Regions from separate parts of the Pseudonocardia kongjuensis genome, predicted to be linked through region 2. Evidence: riboswitches for the same ligand, from Rfam matches in the RefSeq annotation. Region 2 holds a riboswitch; each other region holds the start of a gene.
The links. Region 2 has a riboswitch for cobalamin ahead of metE (5-methyltetrahydropteroyltriglutamate--homocysteine S-methyltransferase). Riboswitches for the same ligand answer to the same signal wherever they lie in the genome.
Positions count from the first base shown of each region.

Region 1: linked by a shared signal. The riboswitch ahead of cobN (cobaltochelatase subunit CobN) and the one ahead of metE (5-methyltetrahydropteroyltriglutamate--homocysteine S-methyltransferase) in region 2 are both predicted to bind cobalamin.
Region 3: linked by a shared signal. The riboswitch ahead of ABD160_RS04850 (hypothetical protein) and the one ahead of metE (5-methyltetrahydropteroyltriglutamate--homocysteine S-methyltransferase) in region 2 are both predicted to bind cobalamin.

Region 1 covers NZ_BAAAJK010000027.1:17,884-22,085, reverse strand. Annotated here, with positions in the region: gene speB (agmatinase) at 1-690, opposite strand, end outside; gene ABD160_RS21395 (PucR family transcriptional regulator ligand-binding domain-containing protein) at 784-2,370, shown strand; cobalamin riboswitch at 2,431-2,576, shown strand; gene cobN (cobaltochelatase subunit CobN) at 2,651-4,202, shown strand, end outside.
Region 2 covers NZ_BAAAJK010000007.1:77,636-81,837, reverse strand. Annotated here, with positions in the region: gene mdo (NDMA-dependent methanol dehydrogenase) at 130-1,422, opposite strand; cobalamin riboswitch at 1,655-1,863, shown strand; gene metE (5-methyltetrahydropteroyltriglutamate--homocysteine S-methyltransferase) at 2,050-4,202, shown strand, end outside.
Region 3 covers NZ_BAAAJK010000004.1:144,260-148,461, forward strand. Annotated here, with positions in the region: gene ABD160_RS04840 (MFS transporter) at 1-1,142, shown strand, start outside; gene ABD160_RS04845 (GDSL-type esterase/lipase family protein) at 1,142-1,855, shown strand; cobalamin riboswitch at 1,856-2,023, shown strand; gene ABD160_RS04850 (hypothetical protein) at 2,062-2,445, shown strand; gene ABD160_RS04855 (DNA polymerase IV) at 2,538-4,136, opposite strand; gene ABD160_RS04860 (4'-phosphopantetheinyl transferase family protein) at 4,133-4,202, opposite strand, start outside.

The DNA.
Region 1 (4,202 bases), on a different contig from region 2:
CCCGGTGCCCAGCCGCCGCCGCATCCGCTCGACGACGGCGGGCAGACCCTCGGTCTGGTAGGCGTCGGTGTGGATCACCTGGAAGCCGAGGACCTCGTCGTTCGTCAGGTCCTGCTCGGAGTAGAGCGGGCCCCGGATGCCGACGTGCAGGCAGCGCCGCGGATCGAGCAGGCCCTCCTCGGCGGCGTTGCGGAACGGGGTGCCGTGCGTGACGTCCGCGCCGAAGTACGGGCCCCAGGTGTCGAGGTGCGCGTCGAAGTGCACGACGGCGACCGGTCCGTGGGTGCGCGCCACCGAGCGCAGCAGCGGCAGCGCGAGCGTGTGGTCGCCGCCGAGCGCGAGCAGCGTCGTCCCGCCGGCCCGCAACCGGTCCGCGGCCTGCTCGACGGTGCGCACCGCGTGGTCGATGTCGAACGGGTCGATCCCCAGGTCCCCGGCGTCGGCCACCTGCTGGTCGCCGAACGGGGAGACCCCCAGCGGCGGGTGGTAGGGCCGCAGCAGCTTCGACGACGCCCGCACGTGCGCCGGGCCGAACCGGGCGCCGGGCCGGTAGGACACCCCGCCGTCGAACGGGAGCCCCAGCACGGCCACGTCGGCGTGCTCCACCTCGTCCAGCCGGGGCAGCCGGGCGAACGTGGGCGGGCCCGCGAAGCGGGGGACGGTGCCGGCGTCGACCGGTCCGATCGGCATGGGTTCCTCCTCTGGGCGCGACCCGGGTCCCGCCCACCGTGCTCGTTCCCCCGACGACGACAGAAGTGACAGAACGTCGAATCCTCGGAGATCATGTTCGCCATGGTGTCGATCCCGCCCGGTGGGGTGCCGCTGCGTGAGCTGCTCGGCGACCCGGAGCTGCGGCTGGGCCGGGAGTCGATCGACGACGGCGATCTCGATCGGATCGTGGTCGCCGCCGCGGTGTCCGAGCTGGCCGAGCCGGGCGGCTGGCTGCAGGGCGGCGAGCTGCTGCTGACCGTCGGGTTCCTGCTGTCCGCCGACGTCGACGGCCTCACCCGCTACGCCCGGCACCTGCGCGCGCACGGCGTGGTCGCGCTCGGCGTCGGCCTGGGCTCCGACCTGCCGCACCGCAGCACCCCGCCGGCGCTGGTCACCGCGGCCCGCCGGGCCGGGCTGCCGCTGCTCTCGGTGCCCGACGGGGTGCCGTTCATCGCCGTCACCAAGGCGGTGTTCGCGCACCGGGACGCGGCCGAGCGGGCCCGGCTGCAGTGGGCGCTGCGCACCCAGCGCGCGCTGACCGCCGCGGCGGTCTCGCCGGGCGGCATCGAGGCGGTGCTGGCCGCGCACGCCGGCGCGACCGGGCGCACCGGCGTGGTGGTGGACCTGCTCGGCCGGGTGCTGGCCGCGGCACCCGTCGAGGGGGCCGTGGAACTGGCCGCCGGGCTCGCGACGACGATCGGGGAGGTGCGCGGGCAGGGCCTGCTGGGCGCCGCCGTCGAGGTCGCCGACGGCCGCCGCCGGGAGGTCCATCCGCTGGGTTCGCGGCGGATCCGGGCGTTGCTGCTGATCGACGGGCCGGCCGCCGGGCCGCACTCCAACCAGGTCACCGGCGACCTGGTGTCGCTGCTGTCGCTGGAGCTGGAACGCCGGCTCGGCCTGGACGCCGCCGCCCGCCGCGGCCGGGCCCGGCTGCTGGCCGCGCTGGACCGCGGCGTCGTCGACGACGACGGCGCCGGCCGCAGGCTCGCCGCCGCCGGCCTGCCGGAGACCCGGCTGCGCGCCGCCGTGGTCGCGGCGCCGCGCCCCGAGGAGCTGGCCGCCGATCTGGCCGCGGTGCTGCCCGACGCGCTGGTCCGCACGACCGCGCCGGAGCCGGGGGAGGCCGACGGCACCGTCGAGCTGGCGGTCGCCGAGTCGGTCGACCTGGTGGCGGTGCTGGCCGCGCTCGCCGCCCGCCGGCCGGCCGGGATCGGCATCGCCGTCCGGCCGGGGGCGCTCGCGGTGTCGCTGCGGCAGGCCCGCTCCGCGCTCCCGGTGGCCCGGCTGACCGGGCGGCCCGCGCACGCCGACGACGTGGCGTCCAGCCGGATGCTGCTCGCCCTGCTCGACCACGACCGGTTGCGGGCCTTCGCCGACGCCGTGCTCGGCCCGCTGGACGCCGACCCGCGGGGCCCGGAGCTGCTGCGGGCGATCGCCGCGCACCTGGAACACAACGGGCACTGGGCGGCCGCCGCGTCCGCGCTCGGCGTGCACCGGCACACCGTCCGGAACCGGATCGCGGCCGCCGAGCAGGTCACCGGGCGGCGGCTGGACACCGCGCAGGACCGGCACGAGCTGTGGCTGGCGCTGCGCGCCCGCGACCTCGGCCGGGCCGTCGGCGGGCCGGGCCGGGGGGACCGGACCGAGGGTGCCGGGTGACCGGCGGCACCGGGTGCCGAGCGCCACGGCGGTGCACGGTTCCTTGACGGGGGACCGGCCCGTTGCGGAAGGTGATCGGACAACCGAAGACGGCGGGTGGGATCAGGAAGCCGGTGCGAGTCCGGCGCGGTCCCGCCACTGTGATCCCGGCGGACCCTCGTGGACCGCCGGGGCAGCCAGACACTGGCCCCATCCGCCGCGCCACCTCCGTCCGGGACGAGGATCCCGAGGAAGGTACGCCGATGACGCGCGCCCGCACGCCCCGCACCGGGACCGCCCGGTGATCCTGCTCCTGTCCACCTCGGACACCGACCTGCTCTCCGCCCGTGCCGGCGGGGCGGACTACCGCCTCGCGAACCCGAACCGGGTGCTGCTCGACGAGCTGGCCGCGATGGCCGACGCGGCCGACATCGTCGTCGTCCGGGTGCTCGGCGGCTACCGCTACTTCGAGGAGGGCCTGGACCTGCTGCGGGCCCGGTCCACGCCGCTGGTCTGCCTGGGCGGTGAGATGGCGCCGGACGCGGAGATGATGGAGCTCTCCACCGTGCCCGCCGGCGTCGCCGCGGAGGCGCACACCTACCTGGCCCAGGGCGGCACCGAGAACCTGCGGCAGCTGCACGCGTTCCTGTCCGACACGGTGCTGCTGACCGGTGAGGGCTTCGCGCCGCCGGTGGAGCTGCCCGAGTGGGGCGTGCTGGACCGCCCCGGCACCGACACCGGCGCCGGGACCGGACCCACCGTGGCGGTGCTCTTCTACCGGGCGCAGTTCCTGGCCGGGAACACCGCGTACGTCGAGGCGCTCTGCGACGCGATCACCGCGAAGGGCGCGACACCGCTGCCGATCTGGTGCGCCTCGCTGCGCCAGGCCCCGGCCGGGCTGCTGGACACGCTGCGCGGCGCCGACGCGATGGTCGTCACGGTGCTCGCCGCGGGCGGCACCAAGCCGGCGTCCGCGCAGGCCGGCGGCGAGGACGAGGAGTGGGACGTCACCGAGCTCGCCGCGCTCGACGTGCCGATCCTGCAGGGCCTGTGCCTGACCTCGTCCCGGGAGACCTGGGAGTCCAACGACGACGGCCTGTCCCCGCTCGACGTCGCCACCCAGGTCGCCGTCCCCGAGTTCGACGGCCGGCTGATCACCGTCCCGTTCTCGTTCAAGGAGACCGACGACGACGGCCTGTCCGTCTACGTCCCGGACCACGAGCGGGCCGCCCGGGTCGCCGGGATCGCGGTGAACCACGCCAACCTCGGCCGGATCCCGAACGCCGAGAAGAAGATCGTGCTGATGCTGTCGGCGTACCCGACCAAGCACGCCCGGATCGGGAACGCGGTCGGTCTGGACACCCCGGCCTCGACGGTCGCGCTGCTGCGCACGATGGCCGCCGCCGGGTACGAGACGGGCGGGTTCCCGGGCGTCGAGGCAGGCGACGGCGACGCGCTGATGCACGCGCTGATCGAGGCCGGCGGGCAGGACCCGGACTGGCTCACCGAGGAGAAGCTCGCCGGGAACCCGATCCGGATCTCCGCCTCGACCTACCGCAGCTGGTTCGACACGCTTCCGCAGGACCTCCGCGACGGCGTCGTCGAGCACTGGGGCGAGCCGCCGGGCGAGCTGTACGTGCACGACGACCACATCGTCGTCGCCGCGCTGCGCAGCGGGAACGTCACGCTGATCGTGCAGCCGCCGCGCGGGTTCGGGGAGAACCCGGTCGCGATCTACCACGATCCGGACCTGCCGCCGTCGCACCACTACCTGGCCGCCTACCGCTGGCTGGCGGCGCCGGAGTCCGACGGCGGGTTCGGCGCGCACGCGATCGTGCACATCGGCAAGCACG
Region 2 (4,202 bases):
GGAATCTCCTTCACAGGCCGCACCGGAGGTGGGTGCGGCGGGCCGCGCAGCCGACGGGCCCACCCGTGGCGAGTATGACCTCGCACGGAGTGGGCCCGCAGGCGCGAACGGGTCGGGCTGATCGGACGATCAGGTGAGCAGGTCGTCCAGGTCGCCGTTGATGGAGTGCTCGACGACCGGGCGGACGGTCTCGAAGGTGCACTCCTTCGGGTTACCCGGGGTGCAGGCGTCACCCAGGACGTGGTTGGTGATCCGGTCGACGTCCGCCGCGTCGCCGATGATGGTCGGCGCGTTCTCGTAGAACTTCGTCGGGCCGACCCCGAGCCGGTTCTTCGAGTAGGTGTCCTGCTTGACGTCGGCGAACTTCTCCGGGATGCCCACGTCGCGCAGCAGCCGGATGGACGCGGCGAGCGCGGCGTCGGCGGCCTGCGGCTTGGTCATGCCGCTGGTGTCGATGCCCATCGCCTCGGCGATGTCGGCGAACCGCTCGTAGGCGACCGGCATGTTGAACGCCCACACCCGCGGCAGCGCGATGGCGTTGTTCAGGCCGTGGTGGGTGTCGTAGAAGGCCGACACCGCGTGCGAGATCGAGTGGATGATCCCCAGGCCACCGGAGTTGAACGCCTGCGCGGCGATGTACTGCGCGTACATCATGCCCTCGCGGCCGGCCAGGTCCTGGCCGTTCCACACGGCCTGGCGCAGGCTCTGCGAGGTCAGCTTGATGGCGTGCAGCGCGTTGCCCAGCGACGGCTGGAAGTTCAGCCGGGACACGTAGGGCTCGGAGGCGTGCGCGAGCACGTCGAAGCCGCACTGCGCGGTGTAGTCGATCGGGCAGTCGTAGTAGAGCACCGGGTCGTCGATCGCCAGGGTGGTGACCGAGGCGTCGTCGAACGCGACGTACTTGTGCGGGTTGTCCGGGTCCGTCGTGGTGTCGGTGATCACGTACGCCCAGGAGGTCTCGGAGCCGGTGCCGGCCGTCGTCGAGACCGCGATGTGCGGCGGGTTCGCCGGGTTCTCGGACTTGTTGAAGCCCTCGAACTCGTTGACGTTGCGGCCGTCGTGGGCGACCGAGACGCGCGCGCCCTTGCAGGCGTCGTGCGAGGAGCCGCCGCCGATGGAGACGAACGAGTCGCACTTGTTCTGCTGGTAGAGGCCCACAGCGTCCATGACGTTGTAGTCCTTGGGGTTCGACTCGACCTGGTCGTACACGACGACCTCGAGGCCGTGGTACTTCATCGACTCGACGATCTTGTGGACGATGTCGGTGCCGCGCAGGCCGGACGTCATGACCAGGGTCTTCTTGAAGCCCAGCTTGAGGGCCTCCGGGCCGATGAGCTCGTGCGAGCCGGGACCCAGCAGCGCCCTGGGGAACGGGTGGAACTCCTTGATGGGGAACGGCTTGAGCAGCTCGTCTACCTGCATGTCAGCCCTTTCTGCGGCAGGCGGATGGGTCGAGCCGCACGCTAGGACCGGTTGTGGCCCCGGGCACAGAGGTGATCGCGATTACTCCTCGGCAGACCAGGCAGGAAACCCGTCTGAACGGAGGGGTGCAGGGATAGGTCGCCCTCGACCCCGAGCGGGGAGGGCGAACGTGTTGCCAGAGTATGGCAACAGTGAGGAGAAGGCAACAGTCCGCCGATCGCGTCCGGTGGGTTATGGTCGGTCCGCCGACGGTTCGTGCCGGTCCCCGCGGGGGCCGGCACGGGACAACAGGGAACCCGGTGTGAATCCGGGACTGCCCCGCAGCGGTGAGTGGGAACGACAGTCGTCATCAGCACTGGGAACCGACCCGGGAAGCGACGGCCGGTAGGCACGAGCACGGCGCCCACGAGTCCGAATACCTGCCGCCGGTGCGCGCGCCGACCGGCGTGCGCGGATCCGTGGCCTCGAGGGAGGGCCCAGCGGACGACCGGGTGACCACCGTGCCCGCCGGCGCCATCGCGCGTCCGGTGCGGACCCGCCCGGACCGTGCCGTCGTGCCCCTCTCCGGCGGTGACGGGTCCTCCACCGCGCTCGCGAGGAGAGAGGGCTGTGACCATGGCGAAACCTGTGTCATCCGTGTCCACCACCGGCAGCACCGTGCTGGGGTACCCCAGGATCGGGCCGCACCGGGAGCTGAAGCGGGCGACCGAGGCGTTCTGGGCCGGCCGGTCCGACGTCTCCGCGCTGCACGAGGTGGCGGCCGGACTGCGCCGCGACACCTGGACCACGCTGCGGGACGCGGGACTGGACCAGGTCCCCGGCAACACGTTCTCGTTCTACGACCACGTCCTGGACACCGCGCTCGCCGTCGGCGCCGTCCCGGAGCGCTTCGCCGGCATCACCGACCCGCTGCAGCGGATGTTCGCGATGGCCCGCGGCCGCACCGGCGCGCCGGCCTGCGAGATGACCAAGTGGTTCGACACGAACTACCACTACCTGGTGCCCGAGATCGGCCCGGGGACCCGGCTCGCGCCCGGCTCGCGCGCGGCGCTCGAGGAGTTCCGGGAGGCGCTGCGCTCCGGCGTCGTGACCCGCCCGGTGCTGGTCGGCCCGGTGACCCTGCTGCTGCTCTCGAAGCCCGCCGAGGGTGCGCCCGAGGGGTTCCGGCCGCTGGACCTGCTCGGCCCGCTGGTCGAGGTCTACCGGGACCTGCTCGCCGAGCTGGCCGACGCCGGTGCCGAGTGGGTGCAGCTGGACGAGCCGGCGTTCGCCGCGGACCGCTCCGACGACGAGATCGCCGCGCTGCGCCGGGCCTACGACCGGCTCGCGGCCGCGCCGCGCCGGCCGAAGATCCTGGTCGCGTCGTACTTCGGTGAGCTCGGCCCGGCGCTGCCGGTGCTCGCCTCGACCGCGGTCGAGGGCCTGGCCCTGGACCTGGTCACCGGGGCGTCCGATCTGGACGGGATCGACGGCGTCGAGGGGATCGGCGGCAAGCTGGTGCTGGCCGGCGTCGTCGACGGGCGCAACGTGTGGCGCACCGACCTGGACGCCGCCCTGGTCACCGCGTCGCGGCTGACCGGCGTCGCGGGCCGGGTGGGGATCTCGACGTCGTGCTCGCTGCTGCACGTCCCCTACGACCTGTCCGTGGAGGCGTCGCTGACCGGCGACGTCGTCGACATGCTCGCCTTCGCCCGGCAGAAGGTCGACGAGGTGGTGCTGCTCGGCCGCGCCCTGCACGGCGGCCGGGCCTCGGTCGCGGCCGAGTTCGACGCCGCGCGGGAGACCCGGGAGCGGGTCGCGGCGGCCGCCCGCCGGGACGCGACGGTCCGGGCCCGGCTGGCCGAGCTGGGCGCCGACCACTACCGGCGCGGCACGGCCGACGTGCGGGCGAAGGTGCAGCGCGAGGCGCTGGGCCTGCCCGACGTCCCGACCACCACGATCGGCTCGTTCCCGCAGACCGCCGCGATCCGCACCGACCGGGCGGCGCACCGCAGCGGCCGGATCGACACCGGCGAGTACACCGGGCGGATGCGCCGGGAGATCGCCCGCGTGGTCGCGCTGCAGGAGGAGATCGGGCTGGACGTGCTGGTGCACGGCGAGCCCGAGCGCAACGACATGGTCCAGTACTTCGCCGAGAACCTGGACGGCTTCGCCACCACCGAGTTCGGCTGGGTGCAGTCCTACGGCTCGCGCTGCGTGCGGCCGCCGATCCTGCACTCGGACGTGTCCCGCCCGGCCCCGATCACCGTCGACTGGGCGAGCTACGCGCAGTCGCTCTCGCAGCGGCCGGTGAAGGGCATGCTGACCGGGCCGGTCACCATCCTGGCCTGGTCGTTCGTCCGCGACGACCAGCCGCTCGCCGACACCGCCCGCCAGGTCGGGCTGGCCCTGCGCGACGAGGTCGCCGACCTGGAGGCGGCCGGGATCCGGATCATCCAGGTGGACGAGCCCGCCCTGCGCGAGCTGCTGCCGCTGCACGAGCGGGACCGCGCCGGCTACCTGGAGTGGGCGGTGGACGCGTTCCGGATGTCGGTCGGCGGGGTCGCCGACGGCACCCAGATCCACACCCACCTGTGCTACTCCGAGTTCGGCGAGGTGGTCGGGGCGATCGACGGGCTGGACGCCGACGTCACCACCGTCGAGGCGGCCCGGTCCCGGATGGAGGTGCTCGCCGACCTGGGGCCGGGCATCCCGCGCGGCCTCGGCCCGGGCGTCTACGACGTGCACTCGCCCGAGGTGCCGGACACCGACGAGCTCGCCGGCCAGCTCACCGCGGCGCT
Region 3 (4,202 bases), on a different contig from region 2:
CCGGCGGGGCCGCGACCGGGCTCGGCACCCTCGTCACGGCCCGGATCGTGCAGGGCGTGTTCGCGGCGCTGCTCGCGCCGACGGTGCTCTCCCTGATCAGCGAGACCTTCCCCAGCGGCCGGGAACGGGCCCGGGCGTTCGGCGTGGTCAGCGCGGTCGTCGGCTCCGGCGCCGCGACCGGGCTGGTGCTCGGCGGCGTGCTGACCGAGTTCCTCAGCTGGCGCTGGACGCTGTACGTCAACGTCGTCGTCGGGAGCGTGGTGCTGGCCGCCGCGCTGTGGCTGCTGCCCCGGCGCACCGGCGGCGGCTCCCGGACCCCGATCGACGTCCCCGGCGCGCTGCTGGTGGTCGGCGCGCTGTCCGGGATCGTGCTCGGGCTCGCCCGGGCCGGGACGGCGGGCTGGGCCGCGCCGACGGTGATCGTGCCGCTGGTCGCGGGCGTGCTGCTGCTCGGCGGGTTCGTGCTGCGCCAGCACCTGGCCCGGCACCCGCTGCTCCCGCTGACCGTGCTGCGCGACCGCAGGCGGGCCGGCGCCTACCTGAGCCGGTTCGTCGCCTCGGTCGCCAACTTCGCCGTCGTCTTCTTCATGACGTTCTTCCTGCAGGACCAGCTCGGTCTCTCCCCGCTGTGGGCCGGCGCGGCGATCGTCCCGATGATCCTCGGCATCGTGACCGGCTCCAACCTGGCCGGTGTGCTGCTCATCGAGCGGCTCGGGGCGCGCGGGGTGACCTCGCTCGGGCTCGCCGTGTCCGGTGCCGCGCTGGCCGTGCTCGCCCTGATCGACACCGGGACCGGCTACGCCACCGGGCTGCTGCCCGCGCTGATCGTGTTCGGCGTCGGCCAGGGCATGACCTCCAGCACCTCGATGAGCAGCGCCACCCGCGACCTGCCCGCCGACCAGGTCGGGGTCGCCTCGGCCACCACCAACGTCATGCAGCAGCTCGGCGGTTCGCTCGGCACGGCGGCGCTGTCCACCGTCGCCGCGACGGTCGCCGTCGCCGCCGGTGGCGGGGCGGAGGCCACCGTGCAGGGCTACGCCGCGGCGTTCACGGTCGCGTCCGGGCTGTCCCTGGTGACCGCGCTGGTCTGCCTGCTGGTGATCCCGCCCGGGCGCAGGCCGGCGCCGGAGCCCCGGCCGTGATGACCGCGCCCGGCACCTCCCGGGTGCTGTGCTTCGGCGACTCCAACACCTACGGGATCGTGCCGGGGGAGCGGGCCAGGTACGCCGCCGGCGTCCGCTGGCCGGGGGTGCTGCAGCAGCTGCTCGGCGCCGGTCACGACGTCGTCGAGGAGGGGCTCCCCGGGCGCACCACCGATCTCGAGGACACGATCCTCGGCCGGCCCGGCCGCGCCGGGCTCGGCTACTTCACCGCCTGCGTGGACAGCCACCTGCCGCTGGACGTGATCGTCCTGATGCTCGGCACGAACGACCTGCGGACCCGCTACGCCCGCACCCCGGACGACGTCGCCCGCGCGCTCGGCCGCTACCTGGACCATCCGGCCGGGTCCGCGGCGGCGCTCGGGCTGCCGGTGCCGCGGTTCGTGGTCGTCGCGCCGCCGCCGATGGACGGGACCGCCGAGCGGTTCGTCGCGTCGATGCCCGCCCCGGGGGTCTACGACGCGGCCTCGGCCGCCGCGTCACGACGGCTCGCCGGGCCGCTGCGCGCGCTGGCGGCCGCCGGTGGTCACGCGTTCCTCGATGCGGCCCCGATCACCCGGACCGGGATCGACGGCTGCCATCTCGACGCGGACTCGCACCGGCGGCTGGCCGGGGCGCTGGCCCCGGTGGTGCGGGACCTCGCCGCCGGACAGGCGTCACCGTCACCCGTTGTTGACCCCCCGACCGGCTCGTGATGGGCTGACCCGGACGACGGTGCAGGAAGCCGGTGCGAGTCCGGCGCGGTCCCGCCACTGTCACCGGGGAGCGCTCCCCACCCCGCAGCCACTGCCCGGCGAGGGTGGGAAGGCGGGGGAGCGCGTCGATCCGGGAGCCAGGAGACTGGCCGTCGTCGCAGGAGTTCCCACTGTTGAGGGCGCGGACCCTCGAGGAGGACATTGCGATGAGCGTCGACCCGCTCCCCACCCTGGTCGTTCTCGGCACCGAGCCGGCCGGTGAGTCGGCCGGGCACGGGCTGGAGGGCCTGCTCGCGGACGCCGACACCGTCTTCACGTTCCCCCGCGGGCCGGAGTCGGTGGCCCTGTTCTACGCCGAGGCGTGGCGGGTCGAACGGATCTCCCCGCGCGACGCGGTCGGCCGGATCACCGCCTGGGCCGCGGACCACCCGGCCGGCAACGGGGTGCTGCTGGTGGCGGGCGAGCCCGCCGCCGACGTCGCGCTGGGCGCGGTGCTCGACGGCCTCGCCCGCACCGCACCCGGACTCGGGATCCGGGTCGCCGCGGGCACCCGGGTCGCCCCGCCGCACCGGAGCCCGCTGATCGGCTGAGCCCTGGTCAGCTGAGCGCTGGTCGGCTGAGCGTTGATGGGCGGAGCCCGCTTATCGGCTGGGTCGGATCGGTGGGGCCCGGTCCGGCCGGTTCAGCCGGCCGGCCGCCAGCTCAGGAGCGGATCGGCGCGGGTCAGCTGCGGATCGGCGGCGTCCAGCGTGCGGGTGCGGCCCGGCCCGGTCAGCGCGGTCTCGAACCGGACGGTGACCCGGCCGTGCCCGGCGCCCTGCACCCAGCCGTGGCCGTGCTCGGGATGGCCGACGTCGTCACCGGCCCGCCACGGCCGGTCGTCGCCGGGCGGCTCCCCGGGAGCCGCCCGGCCGGCCGGCTCCTCCCCGGGCACCGCCGGGTACCCCGCCGGTTCCTCGACCGCCACCGGCGTGCCCATCCGCCCGGCCGCAGCGCCGCCCGGGGCCGCGGTGCCGGGTCCGGCGCCGTCCGGGGCTGTGGTGCCGGGTCGTCCCGCGCCGCCCGGGGCTGTGGTGCCCGGTCCGGCGCCGCCCGGGGCCGCTGTGCCGGGGGCCTCGCCGCCCGGGGCCGCCGTGCCCGTTCCCGCGCCGTCCGGGTCCACCGGGGCCGCGCGCCACCCCTGTGCCGAGGGCACCGCGTCGAACAGGGCCAGCGGCGGCTCCTCGCCGAAGCCCGACACCGACACCCCGAGCAGCCGCACCCCGCCCTCGCCGACGGCGGTGTCGGCGAGCCGGCGGGCCACCGCGACCAGCGTGGCGAGGTCCCGGCTGGGGAACGGCGTCGTCTCCGACCGGGTGTGGGTGACGAAGTCGCCGGTGCGCGCCTTGACGGTGACGGTGCGCGCGGCCCGGCCGTCGGCGACCAGCCTGCGGTGCACCGCCACGCAGATCGACTCGACGGCGGCGTGCACCGCGGACATCGCGGTCAGGTCGGTGTCGAAGGTGGTCTCGGCGCTGATCTGCTTGGCCGCGCCGCGCGGGGCGACCGGCCGGTCGTCGATCCCGCGGGCCAGGCGGTGCAGCTCGGTGCCCATCGCCGTGCCCAGCACCCCGGTGACCTCCCGGCCGTCCATCGCGGCGAGCTGGCCGATCGTCTCGATCCCGATCCGGCGCAGCGCCTCGCCGGACACCGGCCCGATGCCCCACAGCGAGCGCACCGGCAGCGGATCGAGCACGGCGCCCTGCTCGGCGTGCGCGACGACCCGCAGCCCGTCCGGCTTCGCCAGCTCGGAGGCGATCTTGGCGATCTGCTTGCCGGAGCCCGCGCCGACCGAGGCGGGCAGCCCGGTCCGCTCCCGGACCGCCGCGCGCAGCCGGGTGCCGAAGTCCCGCACGGTGTCCGGCGAGGCGCCGGCCAGCGCCGGGGGCTCGATGAACGCCTCGTCCACCGAGACCGGTTCGAGGACCGGCGAGAACTCGGCGAGCACCGCCATCACCTCGTCCGAGACCGCCTTGTACAGCGGGAACCGGGGCGGCAGCACGGTGGCGTGCGGGCAGCGCCGCCGGGCCTGCCCCATCGGCATCGCCGAGCGCGCCCCGAACACCCGCGCCTGGTAGCTGGCGCCCGCGACGACGCCGCGCGGCCCCGCCCCGCCGACCAGCACCGGACGGTCGGCCAGGGTGGGCCGGGTCAGCTGCTCGACGGAGGCGAAGAACGCGTCCATGTCGAGGTGCAGCACCCAGCGCGCCCCGGTCGCGCCCGGCCGGTCCGGCGAGCTCACCCGCCCATGGTGCCCCGGACCACCGACAGGACCGCGTCGCCGTCGGCGACCGTGATCGGCGGCACG